DNA from 3 places in the Spirillospora sp. NPDC048823 genome. Region 1 is predicted to be linked to each of the others. Evidence: riboswitches for the same ligand, from Rfam matches in the RefSeq annotation. Region 1 holds a riboswitch; each other region holds the start of a gene.
The links. A riboswitch is a leader RNA that binds a small molecule or an ion and turns the genes downstream of it on or off. The one in region 1 is predicted to bind cyclic di-AMP.
Positions count from the first base shown of each region.

Region 2: it holds a riboswitch for cyclic di-AMP, as region 1 does, so the genes downstream of both, ACGFK0_RS37010 (C40 family peptidase) here and ACGFK0_RS10230 (CHAP domain-containing protein) in region 1, are expected to answer to the same signal.
Region 3: it holds a riboswitch for cyclic di-AMP, as region 1 does, so the genes downstream of both, ACGFK0_RS34845 (CHAP domain-containing protein) here and ACGFK0_RS10230 (CHAP domain-containing protein) in region 1, are expected to answer to the same signal.

Region 1 covers NZ_JBICUT010000003.1:568,053-572,257, reverse strand. Annotated here, with positions in the region: gene ACGFK0_RS10240 (NYN domain-containing protein) at 1-462, shown strand, start outside; gene ACGFK0_RS10235 (NlpC/P60 family protein) at 654-1,697, shown strand; cyclic di-AMP (ydaO/yuaA leader) riboswitch at 2,199-2,398, shown strand; cyclic di-AMP (ydaO/yuaA leader) riboswitch at 2,522-2,688, shown strand; gene ACGFK0_RS10230 (CHAP domain-containing protein) at 2,697-3,545, shown strand; gene ACGFK0_RS10225 (hypothetical protein) at 3,585-4,205, shown strand, end outside.
Region 2 covers NZ_JBICUT010000029.1:1,125-5,329, reverse strand. Annotated here, with positions in the region: gene ACGFK0_RS37025 (VanW family protein) at 1-75, shown strand, start outside; gene ACGFK0_RS37020 (BlaI/MecI/CopY family transcriptional regulator) at 66-599, shown strand; gene ACGFK0_RS37015 (M56 family metallopeptidase) at 604-1,539, shown strand; cyclic di-AMP (ydaO/yuaA leader) riboswitch at 1,643-1,791, shown strand; gene ACGFK0_RS37010 (C40 family peptidase) at 2,253-2,783, shown strand; gene ACGFK0_RS37005 (BlaI/MecI/CopY family transcriptional regulator) at 2,878-3,252, opposite strand; gene ACGFK0_RS37000 (CHAP domain-containing protein) at 3,410-4,205, shown strand, end outside.
Region 3 covers NZ_JBICUT010000022.1:101,537-105,741, forward strand. Annotated here, with positions in the region: gene ACGFK0_RS34840 (CDP-glycerol glycerophosphotransferase family protein) at 1-1,190, opposite strand, end outside; gene ACGFK0_RS34845 (CHAP domain-containing protein) at 1,509-2,264, opposite strand; cyclic di-AMP (ydaO/yuaA leader) riboswitch at 2,275-2,432, opposite strand; gene ACGFK0_RS34850 (SpoIIE family protein phosphatase) at 2,886-4,205, opposite strand, start outside.

The DNA.
Region 1 (4,205 bases):
GATCGGCAGGCGCACCGCGCGCTCCCCGGCCGGGCCCTGTCCGACAGTGACCCGCAGCTGCTCGACCGGCTGCTGACCCTGCCGCGGGTGCACCTCGTCGTGGACGGCTACAACGTCACCAAGACCGGGTACGGGGAACTGCCGCTCGCCGACCAGCGCAGCCGGCTGCTGTCGGGGCTCGGCGGGCTGGCCGCGCAGACCCGCGCGGAGGTGACGTGCGTGTTCGACGGCGCGGAGCTGGACGCGCCGGTGGCCATCGCGGCGCCGCGCGGCGTCCGGGTGCTGTTCAGCCGTCCCGGGCAGACCGCCGACGAGCTGATCGGCGAGCTGGTCCGGGCGGAGCCGCAGGGCCGCGCGGTGGTGGTGGTCTCGTCCGACCGGGAGGTGGCCGACGCAGCGCGCCGCGCCGATGCCCGGCCCTGCCCGTCCACGCTGCTGCTGCGCCGCCTCGGCCGCTCCTAGCCGGGCGGCGCGCGGCGGCCGCGATCAGGACGCCCGCCATGACGCCTTTATCGCGCTGTGTGATCACGTCGGCACGGATGGCGCTTATTCCGAGTTAAGCCAGCTAAAGAGTGATGAACCGGTTGTGACGGTTGTTGCGTATCGCTAATGTCATCCGCTGACTGTCGTGGACGAGAGGGGCGAAACCGACCGTGGCCAATGATCTCATCGGGCAAGCAGCGCACGAGCGCGACCGGCGAGGGGGCGCGGCGAACAGAGGCGCCTCCCGTCGCCTGGCGGCCGTCGCGTGCCTGACGCTGACGGTCTCCCTCGCGTCTCCCCCGGTCGTGGCGCACGCCGAGCCCGAGCCGACCAGGGCGCAGGTCCAGAAGAAGCTCGACAAGCTGGCCGAGGAGATGGACCAGAAGGTCGAGAAGTTCAACCAGCTCAACGAGAAGCTCAAGATCGCCAAGAAGAAGTACAAGGTCGCGAGCAAGTCGAGCAAGCGGGAGCAGGCCGCCTTCGAGGAGCAGCGCGCCAAGATCGCCCAGATGGCGGCCGCCGCGTACAAGAACGGTGACACGGCCAACGTCACCGGCTTCGTCGGCACCGGCGACCCGCAGGCGATCCTGGACCAGGCGGCCGTCTTCTCGCATCTGTCGCACGAGCGCAGCTCCCAGCTGACCCAGTTCCTCGCGACCGCCCAGCGGCTCCGCCGCGAGGAGGCGCAGGCCAAGGCCTCCTACGACGATGTGAAGGCCAAGAGCACGGAGCTGAAGGAGCAGAAGAAGAAGCTCGACAAGGAGGTCGCCAAGCAGAAGGCCCTGCTGCGGCGGCTCGGCGGCGGGACCTCGTCCGGCGGCTCGGGCAGCGTCGGCGGCACCTACAACGGCCCGGCCAGCGGCTCGGCCCGCGTGGCGCTCAACTTCGCCTACGCCCAGCTCGGCAAGCCGTACTCCTACGGCGCCACCGGCCCGAACTCCTACGACTGCTCCGGCCTGACGATGAAGGCGTGGGCCGCGGCGGGCGTGAACATCACCCGCACCACCAACACCCAGTACGCCGCCACCAAGCGGGTGTCCAAGAGCAACCTGCAGCCCGGCGACCTGGTGTTCTTCAGCGGCCTCGGGCACATGGGCATGTACGTGGGCGGCGGCAAGATGATCCACGCGCCGCGCACCGGCAAGAACGTCGAGGTCGTGAGCATCACCTCGGGCTACTACCTGAGCAACTACTACGGCGCCGGGCGCCCCTGACGCCCCGCACCGGAGCGCCCGCGATGGGCGTGACGGAGCCCTTTGTGACAGCGGACCAGGCTTGACCTGGTCCGTTGTTGATTTTGGGGGGGTTTGCCATCTGTTGGGGCTTTGGTACGTTGTCACCACTCACGGCGCCCTCCAGACGCCGTGGCCCCGAGGCGCCCACCAGGCGCAACGGCCCCCGCGCGGCACATCCAGCTGCCGCGTGACTGCGGCGCGAGCCACGTGCCGCTCCCCCCGGCGGCACGATCCACGCGTCGCCCCCCGGTACCCGACGGGTACCGCAGACGGTCTCCCAGCAGACCCGGCCGGCCCGGCCCACCGTGCGCACGCCCGCAGCGTGCATGGCGCTGAGAGCGCTGCCACGGCGGATCCCGCGGATCAGGCCCAGGACGGTCCCCGCAAACGGGCCGCCGTCCGCACACACAACATCAGGCGCCGCTCTTTCGCACGCGGGAGACAGGTCCCGCGCACGGGCCCCATCACGCCCCCAGGATCGCAGCGGCAGCGCCGAATCCGCCGACGAGCGGAACCGGGGACCCATATCCGCCGGAGTCCAGGGACCGTCCCTGGACGGGCATTCCGGCACCCGGGGTGAATCGGTGCGTCTCTCACCGCCGAACGGTGGGAGCCCGCCGTAGGGCCACTTCCACGCCCGAACCCGTCAGCTAACCCGGTAGGCGTCTGGAAGAAGAAGGAGAGAAACCCGCAGCGTTACCTGGGCGTGGCCGCCCGAGTGCGGCCACGCCCGGCTTTCCCTTCCTTCCGCACGGGCGCCCCCGCCCGGCGGAACCCCCATCCGAACCGGCGTGCCCGCCCCCGGGCCGCCACCGCCGAGTCCGCGGTTCACCGTGCCCAGACGCACGGGAGCGCGGAGCCGGGGACCCACTGTGTCCTTTCGGGGTGAATCGGCCTGCCCAGCGGGCCGTAGGGCGGCTTCCACGCCCGAACCCGTCAGCTAACCCGGTAGGCGGCATGGAAGTCAGGAGATCCCCCATGCCAGGCGCGCATCGCAAGAAGATTCCGGGCAAGCACCGCAAGCCCAGTACCTTGGCCATCACCTGGCGGACGGCCGGCGGCGTGATCGTCGGCGCCGCCGTTCTCGGCACCGCCGCGGCCACCGCGCAGGCGTCGGTCCTGCCGTTCGCCTCCGTTCCCACCCACGCCGCCGCGGCCGGCCCGGCCGCCGGCGGGGACGCGGGCAAGTCCACACCCGGTTCCAAGTCCTCGTCCAAGGACAGGTCCGGCTCCAAGGACGAGAACCGGAGTAAGTCCAAGGACGGTGGCAAGGAGGGCGAGCCCACCGGAAAGGGCCGACCGCAGTCCGGCGCCCCCAAGAAGCCGTCAGAGGATTCGCGGCCCACCGCCGGCGAGGCCATCGAGCTCGCCAGGGCGCAGGTCGGCATCGCGGAGGACGGCAGCGGCAAGACCAAGTTCAACACGTGGTACGTGGAATCCGCCCGCGCCAAGGAGACCGTCGCGCGCGACGGCGGCTCCGTCCAGGCGTACGACGACGCCGCCTGGTGCGACATGTTCGTCTCATGGATCGGCGAGCAGATCGGCCTCAGCGACCAGTTCGGCAGCGACGCCTGGACCATCGCCCACGCCGAGTGGTTCCGGGACCAGGGGCGCTGGGGCACCGAGCCCAAGCCCGGCGCGATCGTCTTCTACGCCTGGAACGGCGGCAAGGACATCGGCGACATCGTCCACGTCGGCATGGTGACCAAGAAGATCGACGACGGCACCATCGAGGCGGTCGAGGGCAACACCGACAACGCCGTCCGGGTCAGGGAACGCTCGACCGGCACCGTCGTCGGCTACGGCTACCCCGAGTACAGGTCCTGACGTCCCCTCCTCCCCCGCCGGCTGCATAGGATCACGCGCATGGAGGACGGTCCCGGGCAGGCCGGAAACGGCGGCCCCGTCACGCGCCGCAGGGCACTCGCCCTGGGCGCCGGCGGGGCCGCCGTGCTGCTGGGCGCCGGCGCGGGGCTCCTCGGCACACGTTCCGGCGACGACGGAGCGCCGGACGCCCAGGCGACGCCGCCCCCCAACGCCGCGCAGGCCGCCGGAGCGTTCAGCCCCGCGGACGCCGCCGCCGTCCTCGCCAACCGCGCGCGGGCGGTGAAGGACGGAAACCCGGCGGCCTTCCTCGCGACGGTGGCCTCCGCCCCCGCCGCGTTCCAGGACGCCCAGTCCCGCTTGTACGCCAACCTCCGCAAGCTCCCCCTGGACGGCTGGGAGGAACGTGCCATCGGCACCCAGTCGATGGACGACGAGCAGGGGGTCGCGGTCGTCCGATTGGAGGTGCGCTCCAGGTTGCGGGGGTTCGACCGGGGCGACGTCGTCCGCACCCGCTACCTGGCGCTCGCCCCCGGCTCCGGCGTCTGGACGATCGTCGGCGACGGGTCGTCCCACGGCTTCGAGGACGACGCCGCCATCTGGGACGGCGGCCCCCTGACGGTGGTCAAGGGCCGCGCGAGCCTCGTCATCGGCGACGCCGCA
Region 2 (4,205 bases), on a different contig from region 1:
CAGGACGGAAAGGTCGTGCGCCGCCAGAAGTTCCATACGACCTATGCCGCCGAGCCACGCATCACATGCCGTTAACGATCACCGCCGATGCGCGCCGTCGGGGGGCCGCCGGCGTCGGTTGGAAGCCGTCCCCAGCCGGGGCGCCGAAGGCTCAAGATGTCCCCGTTCCCGCCCACGGCCGACTCTCCGGCAGAATGTGGGCAGGACGGAGGTGCCGTGTGGCCGGATTGAGCGGATCGCTCGAGCGTTCCATCATGGACGTGCTCTGGGAGGCCCCCAGCCCGCTACGCGTTCGTGAGCTTCTGGCGAAGCTGAACGAGAACGCCGACAAGGCGCTGGCCTACAACACCGTCCAGACGGTCGCCGAGCGGCTGGCGCAGAAGGGGCTGCTGCAGCGCACGCAGGACGGGCCGGCCTTCCGCTACGCCCCCACCCGTGCGCGGGAAGAGTATGCGGTCGAGTTGATGCTCGACGCTCTCACCGAGTCTCCCGACCACGGGGGCATCCTCGCGAGATTCGCCGAAAGCGTCCCTCCGGAAGACGTCCGCCACCTGCTGGACGCGCTGCGCCGGCGGACGTCCGACGGCCAAGAGGCGTGACGGCGTGATCTACCTGGTGGTCGGCCTGATCTGCACGGCGGTCCTGCTGGGCTGTCTGGCGGGGCCCGCCCTCGATCGGCTTCGGCCTCCCGCCGCGCACCCGGGGATCGCCATCGCCTGCTGGGCCGCGGCCCTCACCGGCACATTCATCGCCGGCATCGGGATCATCGCGGCGGCGTTGCTGTCGCCCCCGGCGCCCGGCCACGGCTTCCTGGAGTGGCTGCGCGACTGCCTGCCCCATCACGGGGATTCGGCGATCATCATCGCGGCGGCCGCCAGCCTGGTGGTGCTCACGGCCTGCTGTTCGCGGCTCGCCCGCAGCCTGCCCCGGCTCGTCCGTGCGGTACGTCACCGCCGCCGGCACCGGGAGATGCTGCGGCTCGTCGCGAAGGAGCACGGTCAGCATGGGGACGTCCTCGTGCTCGACCATCCCGTCCCGGTCGCGTACTCGCTGCCGGCCAGGCATCGCGCGATCGTCGTCAGCACCGGCACACAGGACGCTCTCACTCCCGACGAGTTCGGCGCGGTTCTGGTCCATGAGCGAGCCCACCTGCGTCAGCGGCATCACGCACTGCTGCTCATGCTCGACCTGGCCCACGCCCTGCTGCCCCGGCTGCCCACGGTCCGCCGGGCGAAGAAGAGCTTCCCGCTGCTGCTGGAGATGGCCGCCGACGATGCGGCGGCCCGCGCATGTGGAAGGCGCACGCTCGTCGACGCCCTGCACCGGCTCGCGGCGACGCCGGGCGTGGCGGGCGCCCTCGGCGCCGCCGGGTCTTCGACCGGTGCGCTGGCGGAGCGGGTCCGGCGGCTCGAGTCCGCCGAGACGACGAAGCCGCGCCGGGCGGTCCGGATGGCGGCCTCCGCCTTCGTGGCCGCCGCCGTCGCCACTCCCCTGATGGTCGCCGCCGCGACCATCATGGAGCTGTCCTACATCTGCTGAGACCGTTGAGGCGGTTTGTCGCAATCGGCCACTTGAGTGGCGGTTGAGGCCGCTATCTCCTACGCTCCGTAGGAGCCATGGCGAGGCGTCCCCGCCGGGGACGGCGATGGCCACGCCGAATCCAGCGGACCACGCCGTCCGAGGGAGCCGGGGAACCGTTCTCCACTGGGGTGAATCCGCTCTCCGCGAGCGGTAGGGCGACTCCGGCCCGAACCCGGCAGCTCACCCGGTAGGCGGCACAGGAGAGGACACCGCATGCAGCGACGAGCTGCCGGAGACGGAACGGCCCGCCGCCGGATCATCACCAGGACGGCATGGACGGCGTCGATCGCTCTTTCCGCGACGCTCGTGGCCCCCGCACCCGCCTGGTCGGAGCCCGACCCGTCCCGCAGGGAGCTGACCGCGCAGCAGAAGAAGCTCGCCGATGAGGCGGAGAAGCTCAGCGAGCAGTACAACGGGCTGCGGGTGCGACTGCGGCAGGCCCAACGCGCCGCCAAGGTGGCCGACGGGACGCCGCCCGCCAGAAGAAGGCGCTGGAGGAGACGCGGGCCAGGATCGTCAAGCTCGCCGCGGACAGCTACAAGAACGGCCCGCGGGACCCGGCGGTCGCCTTCGCCTCGTCCGGGGACCCGCAGGCCGTCCTTGACCGGTCGGCCACACTCAACTACTTCGCCAGCCAGGAAAGCGCTCGCGTCACTCAGCTGCTGCAGACGATGCAGGCGGCGGAACGTGCCCGCAAATCGGCTGAAACGCATGCGAAGCAGGTCCACGAACTCACCGCCGAGGCGAAGAAGAAGCGCAAGGAACTCCAGGCCAAGCTGACGAAGGTCGAGGCCAAGCTGGGTACCGGCTCGGGCGCTCGCACCAGCGCGGGACCCGCTCCCAATGTGGACCCCGGAGGTGCCTCCGCCAAGGCCATGGGCGCGGTCAGAGCGGCTTTGAGCCAGCGGGGCGTCCCGTACTCCTGGGGTGGGGGCAGCGCATCTGGCCCGACCTACGGCACCGCACAGGGCGCCAACATCAAGGGGTTCGACTGCTCGGGATTGACGATGTACGCCTACGCCCAGGTCGGCATCAACCTGCCCCACTACACCGGCAGCCAGTACACCGCCGGCACCCGCGTCTCCCAAAGCCAACTCAAGCCCGGTGACCTGGTCTTCTTCTACAGCGACCTGCACCACATGGGCCTGTACATCGGCAACGGGAAGATGGTCCACGCCCCCGTCATCCACCCCCTGGGGTGACGGGGGCGTCACCCGGAACACCTCCGACACGGTGCCCCTCAGCCACAGCCTGACGGGCTGTAGGCGGGCGGCTGATCAAACTGGGCGACCGCGCTCATTTGGTGTCCCGCGGTGGCACGACCTTGAGGGCCGCTTGCAGGGCCTCGCTCTCCTCCGGCGAGAGATCCGACAGGAAGTGCACGAGCGCGGCGGCCTGGTTGCTACTGGTCGACAGTGCCTCGCGCATCAGCTTGGCCGTGTAACCCTCCCGCGAGGCGACCGCCTCGTACTCGTAGGCGCGCCCGACCCGCTTCCTGCGCAGCCATCCCTTCTTGTGCAGGTTGTCCATCACCGTCATCACCGTGGTGTAGGCGATCGACCGCTCCTGCTGGAGGTCCTCCAGGACCTCACGAACATTGGCCGGACGGCCGTAGGACCACATCCTGTCCATGATCGCGGCCTCCAGGTCACCGAAGCGCTGCCCGGCCATGATGCCCCCTTCCGCCGCCCCACCTGCCACCTTGTCGCGGCATACTACAGTCGATAGTAAACACGTCTCGGTGGAGGTGAGAGGCCGACTCGAACCGGCGGTTCTCACACCGGCCTGACTCCCGGCAACGGCTGCCCGTGCCCGGTGGTCTTGAGTCATGTGTGGCCTCACCCATCTACTATCCTCCTTCCCGATGTTCCACCGAGGGCGCGCCTTCGCGGACGGTCGGCGCTGCTTCAGGCGACCACACCGGAGACCCACGCTCACGGAGCGTCTCCTGGCGGGATCCATAAGGCCAAGGCCAAGCAGCCTCTCACGCGGGCGGCCACGGAGCCGGGATGTTCTTGATCCGTCGGTCACCTGCCCGACGGAGACCTACGAGGGCGGTGACGACTACTACGCCACCGCCCCGTGGTGCGACATGTTCCTCGCCTGGGCAGCCAAGAAGACCGGCGTGGAGGACTGGGCGGGCGAGTTCGCCGCCACCATCCAGCACGCCAAGTGGTTCAAAAAGAAGGACGCGTGGGGAACCGAGCCCGAGCCGGGCGCGCTGGTGTTCTTCGCATGGTCCGGCTCCAAGGACATCGACGCCATCAGCCATGTCGGCCTGGTGGAAAGCGTCAAGGGCTCGACCCTCCGCACCATCGAGGCGAACACCGACGGCGTCCACCTCAAACGGAGGACGCGCGACGTCGGTGACGTCGTCGGCTACGGCTATCCCGGCAAGGTCGAGGTGGCGGGCAAGGCGCTGCCGGGTTCAGAAGGGGAGAAGAACCACGTCCCCAAGCACGTGGCCGCCGAGTCCGGGACCATGGCCGCGGAGGCGACGCGACCCGGAAACGCGGTCACGTCTCAGCAGACGAGCACGAAGGCGGCTGACGGGCAGCCGCTGGTCGAGCCCGACGCGTTGCTGGGAGGGCTGCTGTCCATCGCGGTCTGCGGCGCGGTCGCGC
Region 3 (4,205 bases), on a different contig from region 1:
ATACGGACGCGGCCGGCGCGCGTCTCCAGCCGCGTCACCGTGTTGCCCGGGCACAGCTCCTTCAGCGGCCGCTGATGGAAGCCGAGGCCGGTGACGTCCAGGATGCGGCGGCCGAGGGTCCTGTCCGGGCGGCCGGCGGCCCAGAAGACCCGCCCGTCCCGCTCGACGAGCCGCGCGCGCAGCTCCGGCCGGCTGCCGGGGACGTACTCGGCGGCGGCGAGCGCCCCCGCGTGGTCTCCCTCACGCGCCAGGTACGCGGCGATCGCGGGCAGCGGATTGGCCTCCTCGAACGCCCGGGGGTCCAGCTCGGCCACATAGCCGGCCGCCAGGTCCAGGAACCGCGCCTGGTGGTCCGGGTCACGACCGCGCAGCTCCCGCATGTAGAGCAGCAGGTCGTGGTTGATGAACTTGACGTCCTTGGCACGCCGCAGGTCGTGGGCGCCGCGCAGCGCGAACAGCATGTCGATGCGCCGGTGGATCTCCAGCCGGTCGGCGAAGTTGGCCAGCTCGGCGCGCCTGTTGGAGATGGACGGCGCCGCCGCCGGCTCCCGGACCAGCCAGTTGTAGACCCGGTGCGGGATCAGCGCGGTACGGCCGGCGGCCAGGTACGCCTCGGCGGTGAACAGCAGGTCCTCGTAGTACAGCTCCTCGACGAACCGCAGTCCCTGCTCGTCCAGGAAGCCCCGGCGGTACGCCTTGTTGGTCGACAGCGTGTCGTAGAGGAGATCGGGGTTCTCGCTCAGCGACCCGTACACCGCGCGTCGCTCGTAAAGCCAGGGGTACCAGGGGCGGACGCGTGCCTTCGCGTCCTGCGGCCGGTCCAGGAAGACCCGGTCGCACCGGCCGGACACGATGTCGGCGCCGGTGTCCTCGGCCGCGCCCAGCAGGTTGAGGCAGGCGTGCCGGTCCAGGAGGTCGTCGCTGTCGAGGAACATCACGTACCGGCCTGTGGAGGCCTCGATGCCGGCGTTGCGCGGGCGGCCGCACCCCCCGGAGTTCGACGGCAGGTGGACGGACCTGACCCGCCCCGGCTGCGCGGCGGCGAACCGGTCGGCGACCTCCGCGGTGCCGTCGGTGCTCGCGTCGTCGACGATGACCGTCTCGACCGACCCCAGCGACTGCCCCAGCGACGAGGCGGCCGCACGCGGCAGCCTCCGCGCGTCGTTGTAGGCGATCACCACTACACTCACATCCGGGCGCATGGGCTTCCCCCTCCACGGCTTGGAGTTCCGGGAGACGCCCCCCAGGCCTCCGGCAGTGGCGTCCGATCCGGCCTTCTGCTCAGGTGCTCCCTTCCATGCGCCGATCGGACGCGTGCAGGGTTCCTTTCCAAGAACACCGCGCCAAGGTCCAAGGGCGATCAAAGCCTGTCAACGGTTGGTATTACCCGCCTTCGACGCAGACATGAGGGCAGATCACCCGGGAACGCCAGAAGGCGCCCGGCGGGGATGCCGGGCGCCTTCTGATCACGGAGGCGCGAGCGCGCCGATCGTGGATCGCGGGATGGATCAGGCCGCGTAGTCGGGGTAGCCGTACCCGACGACCGTGGACTTGTCGCGGACCTTCTTCTGCACCGCGTTCTCGGTGTTGCCCTCGATGGTGCTGACGGTGCCGTCGCCGTTGTCCTTGACGACGATGCCGACGTGGTCGATGGCACCGATGCTGGAGCTCTTGTCCCAGTCGAAGAACACGACCGAGCCGGGCTTGGCCTTCTTGCCCCAGCGGCCGGTGTCCTCGAACCAGGAGGCGTGCTGGACGGTGTAGGCGTCCCAGCCCATGTTCTTGACGCCGGTCTGGGCTCCGAGCCACGAGACGAACATGTTGCACCACTGCGCGCCGTTGTAGGCGTCGACGGAGAAGCCGCCGTCGCGCTGGGCGGTGGCCTTGGCGTGCGGGGTCGACACGTACCAGTCGTGGAACTTGGTCTGGCCGCCCTGGCCTTCGCTGATGCCGACCTGCTCCTCGGCCAGCTCGAGCACCTCGGAGGCCTTGACCGCGCGCGGCGGCACCTTGTAGCCCGCCTCGAGGTAGTCGGCGGCGGAGCGCTCAGCGGACTCGCTCGACGAGACCGTGCCCTTCTCGGCGGCCGCCTGGGCCGGAGTCTCGGCGACGGCGTCGCCGGTGAGGGGGTTGAACATCGCGAGCCCGACGGCTCCCGCGAGCACCGCGCTGACGGCGACGCTGACGGCCTTGTCCTCGGCCGTGAAGCTGTTCAGGGTGGCGGTGATGTTGTTCAGGGAAAGTCGATCGAAGCGACCGGTCATGCGGGGAATCTCCTTGTCTCCCATGACGCCTACCGGGTTAGCTGACGGATTCGGGCATGGAAGTAGCCCTACGGCGCGACTCTGCGGCGCGCCGATTCACCCCTGGAACCTGGGTCCCCGGCTCCGTTCCGGTCGAGTGGACCGGGACGGACTCGGCCTCGCACCGCGGGATGCGGTGCTGGATTTTCGGATTGATCTCAGCGATTGGATCTCGATGAGGTGGCGCGCATCTGTGGCGCGCATCGCGTGCGGGTTCCGCTCCGCGATCCTCGGCCGCGCATGGGGCGGCCGGTGGCAACGCATGGGACGCGCTGCGGGATTCGGATAGAAGGTATCAACCTTCTCAAGGAAAGCAAATCACCGACAAAACTCCGTCTTGCCTGCTCAAAGGCCTTCCAAGACACCACCAACAGCGTCAGCGCCGGATGTCTTCCCGATCACTCGGCGACCGGCCCTCAGGCCCTTTCCCCACGGGGCTCCGGCCCACCGGGCACAAGGTAAAGAACCCGCGTACGGCGACGGCCGGCACACGGCGTTCCGCCCTGTGCCGGCCGTCTGCCCCCCGCTCAGGTGAGTTCTAAGTCACACGGTGAGCTCTTCGCAGGTCAAACATGGTTCTCGTCACTCCACGCGCAACGCGAAGAGCGTGGTGTCGTCCGCCGCCCGGTCATGCTCCATCCGCGCCAGGACCTCGTCCAGCACCAGCCCCGGCCGCGTCGAGGTGTCCCGCAGAATGGCGGTGAGGCGGGCGATCCGCTCGTCCAGATCCGCGTCCCTGCGCTCCACGAGGCCGTCGGTGTAAAGGAAGAGCATGTCGCCGCGCTCGAGGCGGGTGGTCATCGTCGTGTACTCCCAGCCTGGCATCGCGCCGAGCATCGGGTCACGGACGACCTCCAGCGGCGCCGCCCACCCGTCCCGGATCAGGATCGGCGGCGGATGTCCCGCGCACGTCCACTCCACGACGCGGCGCGCCGGGTCGAAATGGCCGACGACGGCCGTCCCCGTCGCCGGCGGATCCATGGTGCCGACCAGCTCGTTCAGCCACCCCACCAGCCGTCCCGCCGGCTCCCCCGTGCACGCGAGGCCCAGCAGCCCGTTGCGGCTGCGCGCCATCGCCGCTGCCGCGGGCAGCCCGTGCCCGGCCGCGTCTCCGATGGCGTACAACGCCCGCCCGTCCGGCAGCACGCGGGTCGCGTACCAGTCCCCGCCGATGCGGGCGGTGCTCTCCGCAGCCAGGCTCCGGATCGAGGTGACCAGGCCGGGCAGCCGCTCCGCCTCGTCGTCGTCCGGCAGGATCGCGCGGCGCAGCGTCACCGCCACCCGCCGCTCCTGCGCCATCCGCTCCTGCTGCTTCAGCATCTGCCGCCGGGTCTCGGCCAGCGCCCGCTCCACCCCGCGCCGCCGCGTGATGTCCTGCGAGACGATGTTGATCGAGACCGGCAGACCCGACTCGTCCAGCACCGGCTCGGCGAAGATCCACAGATGCCGCGGCGCCCCGTCCTGGCCGATCACGCGGTGCTCGGCCTCCACCGGCTCCCGCCGCGAGAACATCGTCTGCACGGCCTCCTCGACCAGGGGGAGATCGTCCTCCGCCACGACCTTCGGAAGATCGTGCGGCATCGGCGGCACCTCGTCGGGGCGGAGCCCGTAGTTGGCGAGCATCTGCGGCGTCCACTCCGCCTCCCCGGTCGCCAGATCCCACTCGCCGAACCCCATGAGCGCGAGCCGCTCGACCCGCTCCAGCCGCCGCACCGTCCGATCCTCGGCGGCGTGGTACCGCCACGTCGAGCAGACGCCCGTCGGCACCGGGACACACCGCACGCTCACCCGGGACGAGCGGGTCAGGCCGCCCTGAGCGGTGGAGTACAGGAACGAGGAACGTTCCAAACTATTGCCGGACTCCAGAACCTCCACGTAGTCGTCGAAGAGCCCGCTCATCAC